DNA from 2 places in the Halomonas sp. 11-S5 genome. Region 1 is predicted to be linked to the other one. Evidence: riboswitches for the same ligand, from Rfam matches in the RefSeq annotation. Region 1 holds a riboswitch; the other holds the start of a gene.

Region 1 (7,800 bases):
GTCACTGTCGGGGTTCCAGGTCGACATCTGCCCGTCCACCTCGTCCACGGCCGCCTGCAGTGCGACCCGCAAGCGGGACGGATCGAACCCCGGCGCCGCCAGGAAGGTCGCCTGCCAGCGCGTGCCCATGGTCGGGCCGTTGAGCGCGTGGCGCACGGGTTCAGTAGATGTCTTCGACATAGCGCCCTTCCTCTTTCAGTACGGCCGGTGTCAAGCCTGTTGGGGCGAGGATCTCCTCCAGGGCCTCGGACACCCCCCTCGCCATACCCTGTCCGCCGCAGACCACGACACGCGCGCCGCTGCGGATGGCCTCCGCAACCGGCGTAGCCTCCGCGCGCAGCGCGTCCTGCGCGTAAGGGGGGCCTGCCGCACGCGAGGTTGCGGTGGTGAGACGCTCAAGCCGTCCCTGCGCCCGCCACTCGATCAACTCCCTGTCGTAGAGGAAATCGCTGTCCGGGTGACGCATGCCGAAGAACAGATGCACCGGGCGGCGCCCGGTGTTGTCGCGGATGAACCCCGCAAGCGGCCCCACGCCCGTGCCCGCGCCGATCAGGATCAGCGGTGCATGGCCCGAACCCGGTTTGAAGTCGGGGTGACGGCGCAGAAACGCACGCACCGTCTGACCCGGTTCGAGCCCCACGAGCTGACCGGAACACAGCCCGCCGGGGTGCTTTCGGACCACGATCTCGATGAAGCCGTCACGGCGCCCCGAGGCCAGCGAGTACAGGCGCGGCAGCTCCGAGCCGTCCGGCACAATACCCAGGAGATCGCCTGCGCTGAACCGGCCGAACCCGTGCCCGGTCAGGCGCTGCCAGAGCGACTCCCTTGGCAGGGCAAAACGCAGGATGGACGTGGGCGCCTGCACCTCGGCGCCGTAGTCGCGACGCGAAACGAGTGTGAGATGGCGGGTAGCGTGACCCCGGGGGCCGATGCGTGAGCGCTAGCTCGAGGCCCAGGGCGGCACCGCTGACGGACAACACGATGAGCAGGGCCAGGGCCACCAGCCCCGGCCACCGATGCAGCACACGAATCACGGGCCGGACCCTCACATCTCGTACTTGAAGCTGGCGATGTAGCGGCGACCGCGTACCACCTCGCCGGCATTGGCACGGTTCAAGGGGATATTGATTTCCCGCGGGGACTCACGCCTATCTTCAACCGCCGCATCGACATGCAACGTGTACCCTTGCTCGAACAGCGCCTCGTTGAGATCCAGCGTGAATTCCAGGGTCTGCCCCTCGCCAACACTGGCACCGGTGATGCCATCGACCTGCGCCGTGTCACCGTTCGTGGCGCGATACCAGCCCGTCAGGTCCTTGTAATATTTGGACTTCTCACCGGCCATCCAGAGACTGCCGACATAAGCGCCGCTGGCGTCGGTAACGTAATAGGCCAGGTAGGCGCCATTGCCGCCGTAACGATTCAGCTGAGTGGTGAACGTCACTGGTGCCGCCGAGGCGATTGCCGGAAAGGTCAGCGCAGCGGCCAGCGTGAGGGGGACGAGGATCGATTTCATCGTGTCTTCTCCTTGCGGTTCGCGACCACAGTCATTGCCTCGGCCTTACTTGGTGTTCACCTTCGGGGTCGAGCCCGGCGTGAACAGGCCGTTGTCCGGGGGCGCGGTAGTGCCGGCGGGGGCGGGTCCGGCGGTGGCGCCGTCGTCGTCCTCCTCGTCCTCGTCCTCGTCCTCGTAGCCCTCGTCGTCGTAGCGTCTGCGGTTATCGGTATCGCGCTCCATGCCCACGCCGGGGCCTCCCGCCGGCCCAGTAAACTCCGCCTGGCTGACCGCACCGTCTCCGTCCCGGTCGAGCCACTGGACGCTGCGCTCGGCACGTATGCGCATCAGCAGCGCCTGGATCTCGTCGACGTCGAGCTGGCCGTCGCCGTTGGCGTCCGCCTCGGAGAAGCGGGCCGTGACCCGTTCCCCGGACGCCGAAGCCTGCATGGGCGGGGCGGCACCATCCCCCGAACCCCGATCCGGACCGGCATTGGCCAAGCCCGCAACGGCGGCGGTGAGAACAGTGGCACCAATCAAGAGCTTGCCTTGATACATGGGTTTTCTCCCGTAATTGCTGCGAGGATTGCGGCCGCGGCGGACCGCGACCTCGCAGACGATTGTGATCACGGGTGGTGGAGGGAATATGGGCGAATCGGGGAGAGAGTATGAACGTCGCGGCGGAGGGCCTTAGTCCACGGCCTCGAGACGGTAACCGACGCCGTACACCGAGCGGATCAGCTCCTGGTCGCCGCGGATCGCCGCCATTTTTCGCCGGAGGTTCTTGACGTGGGTGTCCACCGTCCGGTCGGTGACCACGCGGTGGTCGTCGTAGAGGTGATCGAGGAGCTGGTCCCTCGAGAACACCCGGCCGTGGTGCGCTGCCAGGCTGGCGAGCAGCCGGAACTCCACCGGCGTCAGCGACAGGGGCTCGCCGTCGAGGCTGGCGCGGTAGCCGGCCTCGTCCACCACGAGCCCACGGCCCGTATCGGCGCCCGGGTCCGTGCGGCTCCGGCGCAGGATGGCCTTCACCCGCGCCACCACCTCCCGCGGGCTGAACGGCTTGCAGATGTAGTCGTCGGCACCGAGCTCCAGGCCGAGGAGGCGGTCGATCTCTTCCACCCGGGCGGTGACCATGACCACGGGTACCTCGCTGAAGCCGCGGATCTCACGGCACACGCTCATGCCATCCTCGCCGGGGAGCATGAGGTCGAGGAGCACCAGGTCGGGCCGATTCCGGCGAACCCAGGGCACGACGTCGCGGCCGTCATCGAGTAGGTGCGGCTCATAGTCCGCCCTGCGCAGGTAGTCGGCCAGCAGCCCCGCCAGCCGGGGCTCGTCTTCCACGATGAGGATGCGTGCACTCATGCCCCGGATACCCTCCCCGTTTGTCGTGCCCCGTTGACCCGGTCCGCCATCGGCAGCGTCAGGCGTATGCCAACGCCGCCGATGGGCGAGGGGTACGCCTCGATCCAGCCACCATGGGCCTCGGCGATGTTGCGGCATATCGCAAGGCCGAGGCCCGCGCCGCCGCTGGAACGGCTGCGCGAGCCCTCCACCCGGTAGAGCCGCTCGAACAACCGCTCCAGGGCCTCGGCGGGCACACCCGGTGCGGAGTCCTCCAGCCGCAGCACGGCCTCCCCGTCCCGGGTGGTGAGCGACAGCCGCACCTCGCCATCGCGGTCGGTATAACACAGGCTGTTGTGCAGCAGGTTGCCCAGGAGCTGGTTGACGCGGCCGCGATCGGCGGTGACCGTCACCGGCACGCCAGGCACCTCCAGGGCCAGAGCCAGGCCGGCGTCCGCCATCCTCGAGCGCCACTGCTCGGCGCCCGCCCGCACCAGCGCGGCGAGATCCAGTCCCTCCATGCGGTAGTTCAAGGCACCGGCATCGGAGAGGGAGAGCTCGTAGAGGTCGTCGACGAGCTTGCTCAGGGTCGCGACGCTGCCCTGCAGGCCGGTCAGCGACTCCCGGGTGAGCGGACGCACCCCGTCCTCCATGGCCTCCAGCTCGGCGCGCAGCACCGACAGCGGCGTGCGCAGCTCGTGGGAGATGTCCGCCATGAATGCGCGGCGCAGGCGCTCGTTGCGTTCCAGGGTCTCGGCGAGGCGGTTAAAGTCGTTTGCCAGCTGGCCGAGCTCGTCACGGCGTGACTCGTCCACCCGGGTGTCGAATCGCCCGGCGGTGAGTGCCAGGGTGGCACCGGCGAGGCGGCGTACCGGCGCGAGGAATCCCCGGGCGAGCAGGAGGCTGACCACCGTGGCGAGCACCACGACGACCAGCGCGGTCATCCAGGCGGCGTCGAACTGTTTCTCCTGGAAACGCAGGGCGAGGTCGTCGGTGATACGCCCCGGCGGGCGGTAGACCAGCCAGCCCACGGTTGCGCCGTCCACCACGACCGAACGCGACTCCGTCTGGCCCGACACCACCTTCGGCCCGGCCACGTGCCGCCGGTCGGCGTCCAGCAGGGCGGGGCCGAAACGGACCGGGCCCTGCATGGACGGCACGTCCCCGGCAGGGCCGGTAAACAGGTGCCGGGAGCCGTCGCTTTCGTGGTCGTCGTCATCGTCGTCGTCCCCGCCATCCCGTTCCCGGTGTTCGCCCTCGTCGCGCTCGCGGTGATCGGCCTCCGCCTCTCGCTGGCGCCACAGCGCCTCCCGGAGCAGGCGCTGCCAGCGCCCGCCCTCGGATAGATTTTCCCAGTCCCCGGCCTCGCGATAGTAATCGGCAAGCACCGACGCCAGCGTGTCGATGCGCTCGCCCTCGCGCTCGCGGACGTAGTCGAGGAAATCGCTGCGAAAGGTCACCTGTACCGCGAAGGTCATGAGCACGACCACGCACAGCGTGACGCCCAGAATGGCGAGAAACAGCTTCGCAGTGATACCCGGTCGCCTCATGAACCCCTTCCAGTCACCTGTGCCTTGCCCATTGTCATGGCAGGCCGACTCACGAGCGCCAAGTATCCCGCGCGGAGTGCGCGACGCAAGCGCGATGGCGCCGACTCCCCGGTATCTTCATATTCCACCCACTATCGCCTCGCACCATTGCGAGTGAACCGACACGACCAAGGAGGCGTCCCCATGCAACTGCGCGATACACCGATCGATTACGGCACCATCAACCTCTGGCTCCACTGGCTCACAGCGGTGGCCACACCGCCGATTTCTCCGGGCTCTTTTCTCTGCCACCGCTAGTCGGGGACGACACCACGAGAGCCGGCTCACCGCGGAGGCGCATCCGGCGTGACGATGGTGCCCTCGCCATGCCCGGTGCGCGGGTGCTTATCGAGCCTACGGGGTCAGATGGATAGCCGGTATCGTGCGGTCAACGATCACGCCAGTCTGCGATGAACCCGCTTTCCTTCCGGCTTCCACCTGCTGGCCTAACCCCGGGCCTTTACAGCCAGGGAGCGGGCAGGGATAGTGGGGACTGACGACAGGGGCGCCGCGGCGACATCGCCACGGCTGAGACGCACCCTCGGAACCTGACCCGGATAATGCCGGCGGAGGGAGTCGTGCGGCCCCGGCCCTGCCGCCGCGCCGCACCTCCCGCGCCGGGGAGGCCCCATGCTTGCCATCGATCCCGCCGCGCACCTGGCCCGGGTGCGCGAGACCAGCCCGCTGGTCCACAACATCACCAATCATGTCGCCATGAACAGCATGGCCAACGTGCTGCTGGCCATCGGCGCCTCGCCGGCCATGGTCCATGCTCGCGAGGAGGCCGCCGAGTTCACCGCGCTGGCCGGCGCCCTGACGATCAACATCGGCACCCTCTCGCCCCACTGGGTCGAGGCCATGGAGGCCTCCGCCCTGGCCGCCGGGGAGACGGGGCGGCCCTGGGTGCTGGACCCGGTGGCAGTGGGCGCCACGCGCTATCGCCGCGAGACCGGCGCGCGACTGCTGGCGCTCGCACCGGACGTGATCCGCGGCAACGCCTCGGAAATCATCGCCCTGGCGGGGCAGGCCGGCGGCGGGCGGGGCGTGGACAGCACCGACCCGGCCGAAGCGGCCCTCGACGCCGCCCACCGGCTGGCCCGCCAGACGGATGGCGTGGTCGCGGTGACCGGCGAGGTGGATCTGGTCACCGACGGCCGGCGGATCGCCCGCCTGCGGGGCGGCCACCCGCTGATGCCCAGGGTCACCACCCTGGGCTGTGCGCTGACCGGCGTGGTGGCGGCCTTCCTGGCTGGCGCCGATGATACCTTCGAGGCGACGGTGGCGGCGCTGGCCTGCTACGCCGTGGCCGGCGAACTGGCCGGCGAGGTGGCGCGAGGCCCGGGAAGCTTCGCCGTGGCCTTCCTCGATGCCCTCTATCACCTGGATGCAGAGGCCCTGGCCGAACGGACTCGACTGGAGGTTCACGATGCGCCTTGATCTCTCGCTCTACCTGGTCACCGACCGCGAGCTCTGCGCGGGCTCGGGACTGGAGGAGACCGTGGTGGCGGCAGTGCGTGGCGGCGTGACACTAGTGCAGCTACGCGACAAGCATGCCAGCGACGCCGAGCTGGTCGACCAGGCGCACCGCCTCAAGGCGGCGCTTTCCGGCAGCGGCGTGCCACTGATCATCAATGACCGGCTGGAGGTGGCCCTGGCAGCCGGTGCCGACGGCCTGCACCTCGGCCAGGACGACGGCGACGTGGCCGAGGCCCGCGCCGCCCTGGGCCCGGAGGCGATTCTCGGGCTCTCGGTACAGACCCATGACCAGCTCGCCCGCCTCGACCCGGCGGCGCTGGACTACCTGGGGCTGGGCCCGGTGTTCGCCACCCCCAGCAAGCACGACCACGCCACACCGCTGGGCTTCGACGGCCTGGCCGTCCTGGTGGCCGAAAGCCCCCTGCCGAGCGTGGCCATCGGCGGGCTCAAGGCCGAGCACCTGGCCGCGACGCACCGGGCCGGCGCCCACGGCCTGGCGGTGATCTCGGCGATCTGCGGCAGCCCCGACCCCGAAGCCGCCGCGCGGGCCTTTGCACGGCCGCCTCGCCACTGACCACCCAAGACGCCGTCACCGCGGCAAGCGCGGTGACGGCGTGGATCGGGGCAGGTCGAGATCAGGCGTCCGAGCGCGGATGCCCCGGGTGTCGGTGGTAGCCGTGCAGCATGCCGGCGATGAGATTGTCGCCTCGCTTGCGGCTCTCGAGGAGCGCTCCGAGGACATGCAGCGGGATGAGGACGAGGATGGCGTTGGCCATCAGCTCGTGGGCCTCCTCGACCCACTCGACGCCCCAGAAGAGATCGGTCTCCTCCATCATGTAGCCGGTAGCGCCCAGCCCCAGCAACAGGGCCAGCAGCGTCAGCATCATCACCGCCCCCAGCGGGGTATGGGTGATACCGGGCGACGACGAGGCCGTGTCGACATTCCCTTTGGGCGGCTGGCGCAGCGAGGCCCGCAGGCGGCGACGCGTCGGCCAGAAACTCGCCCAACGCGCCGACCAGGGGCCAACGAACCCCCACAGGATGCGCACGCCGATCAACGCCACCACGCCATAGCCGATCCACTGGTGCCAGGTCTCACCGGTTTCGGTCAGGAAGTAGTTGGCCAGGAAGCCGGCCACCAGTGACCAATGGATGACTCTGACCAACGGGTCCCAGACGCGGACCCGTGGGCTGCTCGCATTGCCGGTCATGGCCTGGCCTCCGCTCAGTCGACTTCCTTCTTGACGATATCGCCGTTGACGGGGTTGAAGTAGATCTCGACCCGACGCTCCTGGTCATCCCAGCCGTAGATCTCGTAGCAGCTGCCGGTGGTCTTGAACGTCTTGACCTTGTAGCCCGCGTCGGCCACCTGCTGCTTCATCTGGTCTTGGCTCATCCACTCGCTCTCGGGCGCGTCGGTACAGTTCGGCCCGGCCAGGGCAGAGACGCTTGCCGCCAGCAGGCTGGATGCCACGATGCCCTTGAGTACAGTGCGCTTCATTGGAAAACCTCCAGAAAGTCAGTGACAGACGACCACCTGACCGTCGGCCGGTGGCAGTTCCCGACGGCAGCCGCCGGAAGGGAACAGGGTCATCATGGTCAGCCAGACTTACGAAAGACTTAACGCCGTGGAAAAACTTCACCGGTGGGGTCGACGGGGGGCAGACGGCGGCGTCTCAGGAGGTCGGCCGGCGCTTCAGGGTGGTGCGCCGCTCGTGGTAGGCGATCGACAGGCCACTGACGATGATCAGTGCGCTGCCGACGAACACCCAGAAATCCGGCATCTCGCCCCAGAACCACCAGCCCAGCAGCACCGCCCAGAGCATCGCAGTGTAGTCGAAGGGGGCAGCGATGGCCGCCGGAGCATGGCGGAAGGCCAGGGTGATGAAGGCG
Region 2 (7,800 bases), on a different contig from region 1:
GTGGGTATCCAGAAACGCCGGGTGGGACAGTCCTTATTTCGAAAGGCAGTGATGATTCGTTATGACGCCCGCTGCGTGATTACTGGACTGCGTCATGAAGACTTGCTGATCGCGAGTCACATCGTGCCCTGGCAGTGGCGTCCCGAATTTCGTCTCGACCCAGCCAACGGGCTCTGTCTCAATGCGCTCCATGATCGCGCCTTCGATAAGGGACTGTTGGCTATCGACGGTCAAGGCCGGATACGAATCTCTCCGGGGTTGGCTGAAGCAGGATTAAACGGGCAGCTCAAGAACCATCTAAGCGATCTAAATGGACAACCTTTAAACCTGGAGGCTTCGGTATTTCCCAGCCGCGACTATCTCGCCTGGCACTACCGAGAGTGCTTCCGGTGCTAAATGACACAGCTTTCTTTCAGCATCTATAGCGCTATGTTCAATGCCCGGGTGGATCCGTGGCAACATGTGCAAGTCGTTTATGACATGCACAGTACAGCGCCCCGGCGGCGTTACCACCGGGGCGCTGACTCATGGCAATGACTGGGCTCTGGGGTCACTCACTGCCGAGACTCAAGGCAACGAAGTAGGAGTTGCCGTCACGGTAGAGCCGCACTGGGATCGCCTGGCCTTCCGGCAGGTCGGCGACGATATCGGCCAGCTGTTCGGGGCTCTCCACCCGCTGCTGCCCGATGCTCACCAGCACATCGCCCGGGCGGATCCCGGCGGCTGCCGCGCGTCCGGCTGGGTCGACATCGGCAATGCGCACGCCATGGTCGATACCGAGCTGTTGGCGCTCGGCGTCGCTCAAGGGCTGTGCCGCGATGCCGAGACGGGCCGGTTCGCTCTCGTTGCCGGCCTGGTCGGCACCCGCGTCCGGCCACTCGCCAACCTCCAGGGTGATCGACTGCCGCTCGCCTTCACGCAGCACCAGCAGCTCGACCTCCTCGCCGGGGGCCACGCCGCCGATCAGCCTGGGGAGCGTGGAGGAGTGGTCGACCTCCTGGCCATTGGCTTCCAGGATGATGTCGCCCGCCTGGAGCCCGCCTTCTGCCGCCGGGCCGTCGGGGGCCAGGTCCGCGATCAGGGCGCCTTCGGCCTGGTCCAGTCCGAAGGCGCTTGCCAGGTCCCGGGAAACCGGCTGGATCCTGACGCCGAGCCAGCCGCGGCTGACGTAACCCTCATTGCGCAGCTGGTCGGCGACATCCATGGCCACATCGATCGGGATGGCGAAGGAGAGCCCCATGTACCCGCCGCTACGCGTCAGGATCTGGGAGTTGACGCCGATCACCTCCCCTTCCAGGTTGAACAGTGGCCCACCGGAGTTGCCCGGGTTGATGGCCACGTCGGTCTGGATGAAGGGCACATAGACATCCTGGGGCAGGGTGCGGTTGATGGCACTGATGATGCCGGCCGTCACGGAATGATCGAAGCCGAAGGGGGAGCCGATGGCGGCGACCCACTGGCCCACTTCAAGGTCTCCCGCCTCGCCCATGTCGAGGGTGGGAAGGTCGTCGGCCTCGACCTTGAGCACGGCGACATCGGTCTTGTCATCGGTGCCCACCAGCTCGGCCTCGAGTTCGCGCCGGTCGTTGAGGCGCACCAGGATCTCGTCGGCCCCCTTGACCACATGGGCATTGGTCATGATGTAGCCGTCTTCATCGAAGATGAAGCCCGAGCCCAGCGAGCGGCGCTCCTGGTTGCCCTGGCCCCGGCCGCCGCCGGGGGGCATGGGGATGCGGTCACCGAAGAAGTGCCGGAAGATCTCGGGTATCTCCTGGCCGCCGAACTGGCCGCTGGGGGGTGCCTGTCGCTCGACCGTTCGGGATGTCGAGATGTTGACGACGGACGGGGCGGCGTCCTCCACCAGTTGGGTGAAGTCCGGCAGGCGCTGTTGCGCCAGCGCGGGCTGGGAAGCGACAACGAGAAGTCCCAGCAGCACTAGCCAGGAAAGCGTGCGTGTCTTGACTGTCACGATGGGCTCCTGTGGCATCGGTTGGATGGTGTCATGGTCGGCAGCGGTACCCTCCGTGGGGGCCGTCATACGCCGATATCCTCGTCATACTCCTTCTCGGAGTGTGGCTTGACGGGCGAATCATCATTGCATTCGGGCTCGTGCATGAAGGTGCGGGTCGTCTCGACGCTGCCCAGGTCCTGAATGGTGCGTCGCCCGAGCAAGACCGGGTAGTTCATGTTGTCGCGATCCTCCAGGCTGAACTGCTCCTCACGAAGCGTCTCTCCCATGCAGATCGTCATCAGCACGACGGGCCGGCTCTCTTCCCCTCCGGCACCAACCACACGCAGGTCGCGAAACACCGGACGCTCGAAGGTCTTCGAGACGACATCGTCCGTCTCTTCATCCTCGACCTCGACGGTAAAGCGAACCCAGTCCTCTCCGTCGCGCTCGAACGTCTCGATCTCCTCGGCCTGCATCGATGATGTCAGGGCACCGGTATCCAGCTTCACCTTGACCTCCGTGCCCCACGGCTCGATGGTGGCCTTCTCGATCCAGCCATAGGTGGCGGTGTCGGCCGCCTGGGCGGCACTCCCCAGCAGTCCGGCGCCGAGCAAGGCCAGCAGTGTTCTCGGGATCGGTCTGTGCATGCGTTTCCTCCTTGACTACACGTGGGTGATATCGGTGATGCGAATGACAATGCGTCCATGGCCCATGGCCTCGTTCTGCGACCTTGCTTGTGGAGAAGGAGTTCCGTCATCGCCGAGAGGCGCCCCTCGAGAGAGACGTTTGGGGTGCGTTGCCGGGCGCGCCGGCAAGCCCACGGGAATCGGGCCCGGGTGGTCGCCAGGGGAAGGCGGCGCTATGATGTCCCTCGATCCCGTCGCTATCGGCCAGCCAGGCCACGATGCGAGGCGCGATCCCACCATCCATTCACTTGTCGCCAGGGGAGTCCCGCTGCCGCACGCGTCGGCCGGGGCTGAGAGAGCGCATGGCGCTGACCCTGGAACCTGATCCGGTTCATACCGGCGGAGGAAGTGCGACATGCCTTACCTGACGTCTGCCGTGCTCGGCGCGGCGCTGCTGTGCTTTGCTTTCCTGGGCCTGCGGGCCCGCCGGGCCGATGGCCCCCTTGACGACTATGTCACCGCGCGCAACTCCCAGGGCGCCCAGTCGCTGGGCCTCTCCTTCCTGGCCTCGGGGATGGGCGCCTGGATCCTCTTCGCGCCGCCCGAGATCGGCGCCTTCGTTGGCCCCTTGGCACTGGCCGGCTATGCCATCGGCTCGGCGCTGCCGTTCATCGTGCTGGGGCTCTACGGCCCTGTGATCCGGCGCCACCTGCCGGAGGGGCGCAGCATCGGCGAGTTCGCCGAGGCCTGCTATGGTGCCGGGGTACGGCGCTGGGTATCGCTGGTCTCGGTGCTCTACATGGCCTGCTTCCTGGCCGCGGAGCTCACCGCCATCGGGGCCATCACCGCGCTGCTCTCGGATGTGCCGCCGGCGCTGGTGGTCATCGGCGTGGCGGTCGCCACGCTACTCTACACGGCGGTGGGCGGCCTGCGGGCGAGCCTGGCCACCGACCGCTGGCAGGCCTGGCTGCTGGTCGCGCTGCTGGCGGTGGTTGGCGGCGTGGCGCTGATGCGCCTGCCCGAAATGCCGGTGGACGCCACGCTGCCCTCTATTCCCACCGGCAGCGCCCTCGCCGTGGCGCTGACCCTGGTAATCGCGGTGACCGCGGCGAACCTCTTCCACCAGGGCTACTGGCAGCGGGTCTGGGCGGCGCGGGACGACCGCGCCCTGGGGCGCGGCGCCTGGCTGGGCGGCGGCATCACCGTGCTGGTGGTGATGGCGGTCGGCGGCCTCGGCACGCTGGCGGCCATGGCCGGCGTGGCGTTGGGCGAGCCGCCGATCCCCTTCTTCGCGCTGCTCGCACAGGCGCCGGGCTGGCTGGCCCTGCCGGCGCTGGTGCTGGCGGTCACCCTGGTCGCCTCCAGCGTGGATACCCTCCAGAACGGCCTCGCCTCGCTGGTGGTGGCGGGCTCCGGCCGGCGTGGGCTCTCCCTCGGCGCGGCCCGCTGGGTCACGGTGGCGCTGATGGTGCCGGTGGTGATCGTGGCGCTGCAGGGGCTCTCGGTGCTGCGGCTGTTCCTGATCGCCGACCTGCTCTGCGCGGCCATCGTGGTGCCGGTGCTGCTGGGTCTCTGGTCGCGGATGAGCGCCACGGCCGCGGTGGCCGGCGGCGTGGCGGGCATGCTCGGCGCCATCCTGCCGGGCTGGGTGGCCCAGGGCAGCCTCGCGGCGGGCGTGCTGGCGGCCAGCTTCCCCGGCAGCATCCCGACCCTGCCGCCGTTCCTGGGGGCGCTGGTGGCCTCCACCCTGGTCAGCCTGCTGGTCGCCGGGCTCCGGCTGGCGGGGAGGGGGCGTCCGGCCTGAGCGGTTGCCAGGCCGCGCCAGGAAGGCCACTCTCTGGGGATCCATTATGATCGATCAGAGGAGGCCCCCATGAGCGATATCCCGAAGGATCCCCGTCGCCGCCACTCCGCCCCGGTGGTGGACGGGGTCGGCAAGTCCGCCAGCCGCGCGATGCTCCGGGCGGTGGGCTTCACCGACAGCGACTTCGCCAAGCCCCAGGTGGGCATCGCCTCCACCTGGAGCAACCTCACCCCCTGCAACAGCCATATCGACGAGCTGGCCCGCCGGGCCAGCGACGGCGCCGATGCGGCCGGCGGCAAGGGGGTGATCTTCAACACCATCACCATCTCCGACGGCATCGCCAACGGCACCGAGGGCATGAAGTACTCGCTGGTGTCGCGGGAGGTGATCGCCGACTCCATCGAGACGGTGGCCGGCTGCGAGGGCTTCGACGGCCTGGTGGCCATCGGCGGCTGCGACAAGAACATGCCGGGCTGCCTGATGGGCCTGGCGAGGCTCGATCGCCCCAGCGTCTTCGTCTACGGCGGGACCATCCTGCCCGGCGAAGGCCACACCGACATCGTCTCGGTGTTCGAGGCCATGGGCGCCTACAGCCGCGGCGACCTGGACCTGATCGAGGTGAAGCAGATCGAGGAGACGGCGATTCCCGGCCCCGGCTCCTGCGGGGGCATGTACACCGCCAACACCATGGCCTCGGCCATCGAGGCGCTGGGCATGAGCCTGCCGGGCAGCTCGGCGCAGAATGCCGTCTCCCGGGACAAGCGAGAGGACTGTGAGGCCGCCGGTGCGGCGGTACTCACGCTGCTCGAGCGCGACATCAAGCCCTCCGACATCATGACCCGCCAGGCCTTCGAGAACGCCATCACCATGGTGATCGCCCTGGGCGGTTCCACCAATGCGGTGCTGCACCTGATCGGCATGGCCAGCACCATCGGCGTCGCGCTCTCCCTTGAGGATTTCACCACCATCGGCAAGCGCGTGCCGGTGGTGGCCGACCTGCGGCCCAGCGGCCACTACATGATGAGCGAGCTGGTGGCGATCGGCGGCATCCAGCCGCTGATGAAGACCCTGCTCGACGCCGGTCTGCTGCACGGCGACTGCCTGACCGTGACCGGCCAGACGCTGGCCGAGAACCTGGCCGATGTCGCCCCCTATCCCGATGACCAGCAGATCATCGCGGCGCTGGATCGGCCCGTGAAGGCCGAGAGCCACCTGCGCATCCTCTACGGCAACCTTGCGCCGGAAGGGGCGGTGGCCAAGATCACCGGCAAGGAGGGAACGCACTTTGCAGGCTCCGCCCGGGTTTTCGGCTCCGAGGAGGAGGCCCAGGCGCGCATCAACGACGGCACCGTGGTGGCCGGCGACGTGGTGGTGATCCGCTACGAGGGACCCAAGGGCGGCCCCGGCATGCGCGAGATGCTCACGCCCACCTCGGCGATCATGGGCCGGGGGCTCGGCAGCGAGGTGGCACTGATCACCGACGGGCGCTTCTCCGGCGGCAGCCACGGCTTCGTGGTGGGCCACGTGACCCCCGAGGCCTTCGACGGCGGCCCCCTGGCGCTGGTGGAGGATGGCGACCTGATCACCCTCGATGCCGAGGCCGATACCATCGACGTCGACCTGCCTGACGAGGAGCTGATGCGCCGTCGTGCGGCCTGGCGCCAGCCCGAACCGCGTTATGCGCGGGGGGTGTTGGCCAAGTACGCGCGAACGGTGAGCTCGGCCTCCACCGGGGCGGTGACCGATCTGCCGGAGTGATGCTCCCCTGCTTCTGCTGCCTCCCCGTCCGCGGCCTGCGTCGTTTTGCCGCGGTGTCCCGTCAGGCACCGTGTGGCCCCGGCACGGCCGTGCGGTGCCCTCCTGTCGTTGGTTGACCTTCATCACCCCCGGGCACCGAGGCCGGCGGCTTGGACTATCCTGTGTCAAGACGGGCTCGCTTCGAATGGCGACGGAGCCTGCCGAGGTGTTCGAGGACCTGGCCTGGCCTCGAGCATGCGGTTGATCACACTTGGTCGATGACAGGGAGACGCGCCATGACCCAGGACGGCAAGCCAACCCCCGACGCGGAACGTGACCTCGCCTCGCGTTTCCCCACCGCCTACACCATCCTCTTCGGCCTGATCATCCTCGTCGCCGCCCTGACCTGGATCATCCCGGCCGGACAGTACGACCGGGCCATGAACGAGGAGGTCGGCCGCGAGGTGGCCGTGCCCGGCACCTACCAGACGGTGGAGTCCAACCCGCAGGGGTTCGTCGAGGTCATGCTGGCCCCCACCGCCGGCTTCTACGACCCGGACAGCTATGCCGCCAACGCCATCGATGTGGCGCTGTTCATCCTGTTCCTCGGCGGGTTCCTGGGCGTCATGAACGCCACCGGGGCCATCGACACTGGCATACGCAGCGCCATGCGACACCTGGAAGGCCATGAGATCTGGATGATCCCGATCCTGATGACACTGTTTGCCCTGGGCGGAACGACCTATGGCATGGCGGAGGAAACCCTCGCCTTCTACGCCATCCTGATCCCGGTGATACTGGTGGCCGGTTACGACGCCGTCACCGGCGTGGCCATCATCCTGATTGGCGCGGGCATCGGGGTACTCGGTTCCACCATCAATCCATTTGCCACCGTCATCGCGGCCAACGCGGCCGATATTCCCTTCACTGATGGCATCGTGCTGCGGTTCATCTTGCTGATCGGCGGCCTGCTGATCTGCATCGCCTATGTCATGCGCTATGCCGCACGCGTCAAGGCCGACCCCTCCCGTTCTGTGGTTGCCAAGCAGTGGGACGCCCACCGGCGCCTGTTCCTGAAAGGGCAGGAGGGCGACGACATCGAGAACGCCACCCTCACCGCCACTCAGATCATCGCGTTGACGATCTTCGCCCTGACCTTTGCGGTCATGATCTGGGGCGTCTCCACCCAGGGCTGGTGGATGGCGCGCATGGGGGCCCTGTTCTTCGGCGCCGCCATCGTGATCGGCCTCGTCGCCCGTCTGGGCGAGAAGACGCTGACCAGCAGCTTCGTCGACGGGGCCCGGGAGCTGCTGGGCGTGGCCCTGGTGGTCGGCCTGGCACGCGGCATCGTGGTGATCATGGAGCAGGGCATGATCGCCGACACCATCCTGCACAGTGCCGAGGCGTCGCTGGGGGACCTGCCCCAGCTCGCCTTCATCAACCTGATGTTCTGGATCGAGGTGGGCATGAGCTTCTTCGTGCCTTCGTCCTCCGGCCTCGCGGTGCTTTCCATGCCGATCCTCGCCCCGCTGGCGGACTTCGCGAACGTCGGGCGGGACCTGGTGGTGACCGCCTACCAGTCCGCCAATGGCCTGGTGAACCTGATCAATCCCACCTTCGCGGTGGTGATCGGCGGCCTGACCATCGGTCGCGTCTCCTACGACCGCTGGCTGGTCTTCATC

Evidence for each region. Region 1 has a riboswitch for thiamine pyrophosphate ahead of thiM (hydroxyethylthiazole kinase). Riboswitches for the same ligand answer to the same signal wherever they lie in the genome.
Region 2: it holds a riboswitch for thiamine pyrophosphate, as region 1 does, so the genes downstream of both, OP497_RS15825 (sodium:solute symporter) here and thiM (hydroxyethylthiazole kinase) in region 1, are expected to answer to the same signal.

The regions. Positions count from the first base shown of each region.
Region 1 covers NZ_JARANW010000004.1:188,544-196,343, reverse strand. Annotated here, with positions in the region: gene OP497_RS05215 (FAD:protein FMN transferase) at 1-180, opposite strand, end outside; gene OP497_RS05210 (FAD-binding oxidoreductase) at 161-865, opposite strand; gene OP497_RS05205 (DUF2271 domain-containing protein) at 1,046-1,516, opposite strand; gene OP497_RS05200 (hypothetical protein) at 1,562-2,053, opposite strand; gene OP497_RS05195 (response regulator) at 2,186-2,863, opposite strand; gene OP497_RS05190 (ATP-binding protein) at 2,860-4,392, opposite strand; TPP riboswitch at 4,923-5,023, shown strand; gene thiM (hydroxyethylthiazole kinase) at 5,062-5,868, shown strand; gene thiE (thiamine phosphate synthase) at 5,858-6,481, shown strand; gene OP497_RS05175 (cytochrome b/b6 domain-containing protein) at 6,543-7,118, opposite strand; gene OP497_RS05170 (PepSY domain-containing protein) at 7,133-7,408, opposite strand; gene OP497_RS05165 (DMT family transporter) at 7,584-7,800, opposite strand, start outside.
Region 2 covers NZ_JARANW010000031.1:8,615-16,414, forward strand. Annotated here, with positions in the region: gene OP497_RS15810 (HNH endonuclease) at 1-396, shown strand, start outside; gene OP497_RS15815 (DegQ family serine endoprotease) at 551-1,969, opposite strand; gene OP497_RS15820 (ATP-dependent zinc protease) at 2,035-2,598, opposite strand; TPP riboswitch at 2,884-3,003, shown strand; gene OP497_RS15825 (sodium:solute symporter) at 2,993-4,381, shown strand; gene ilvD (dihydroxy-acid dehydratase) at 4,451-6,139, shown strand; gene OP497_RS15835 (YfcC family protein) at 6,415-7,800, shown strand, end outside.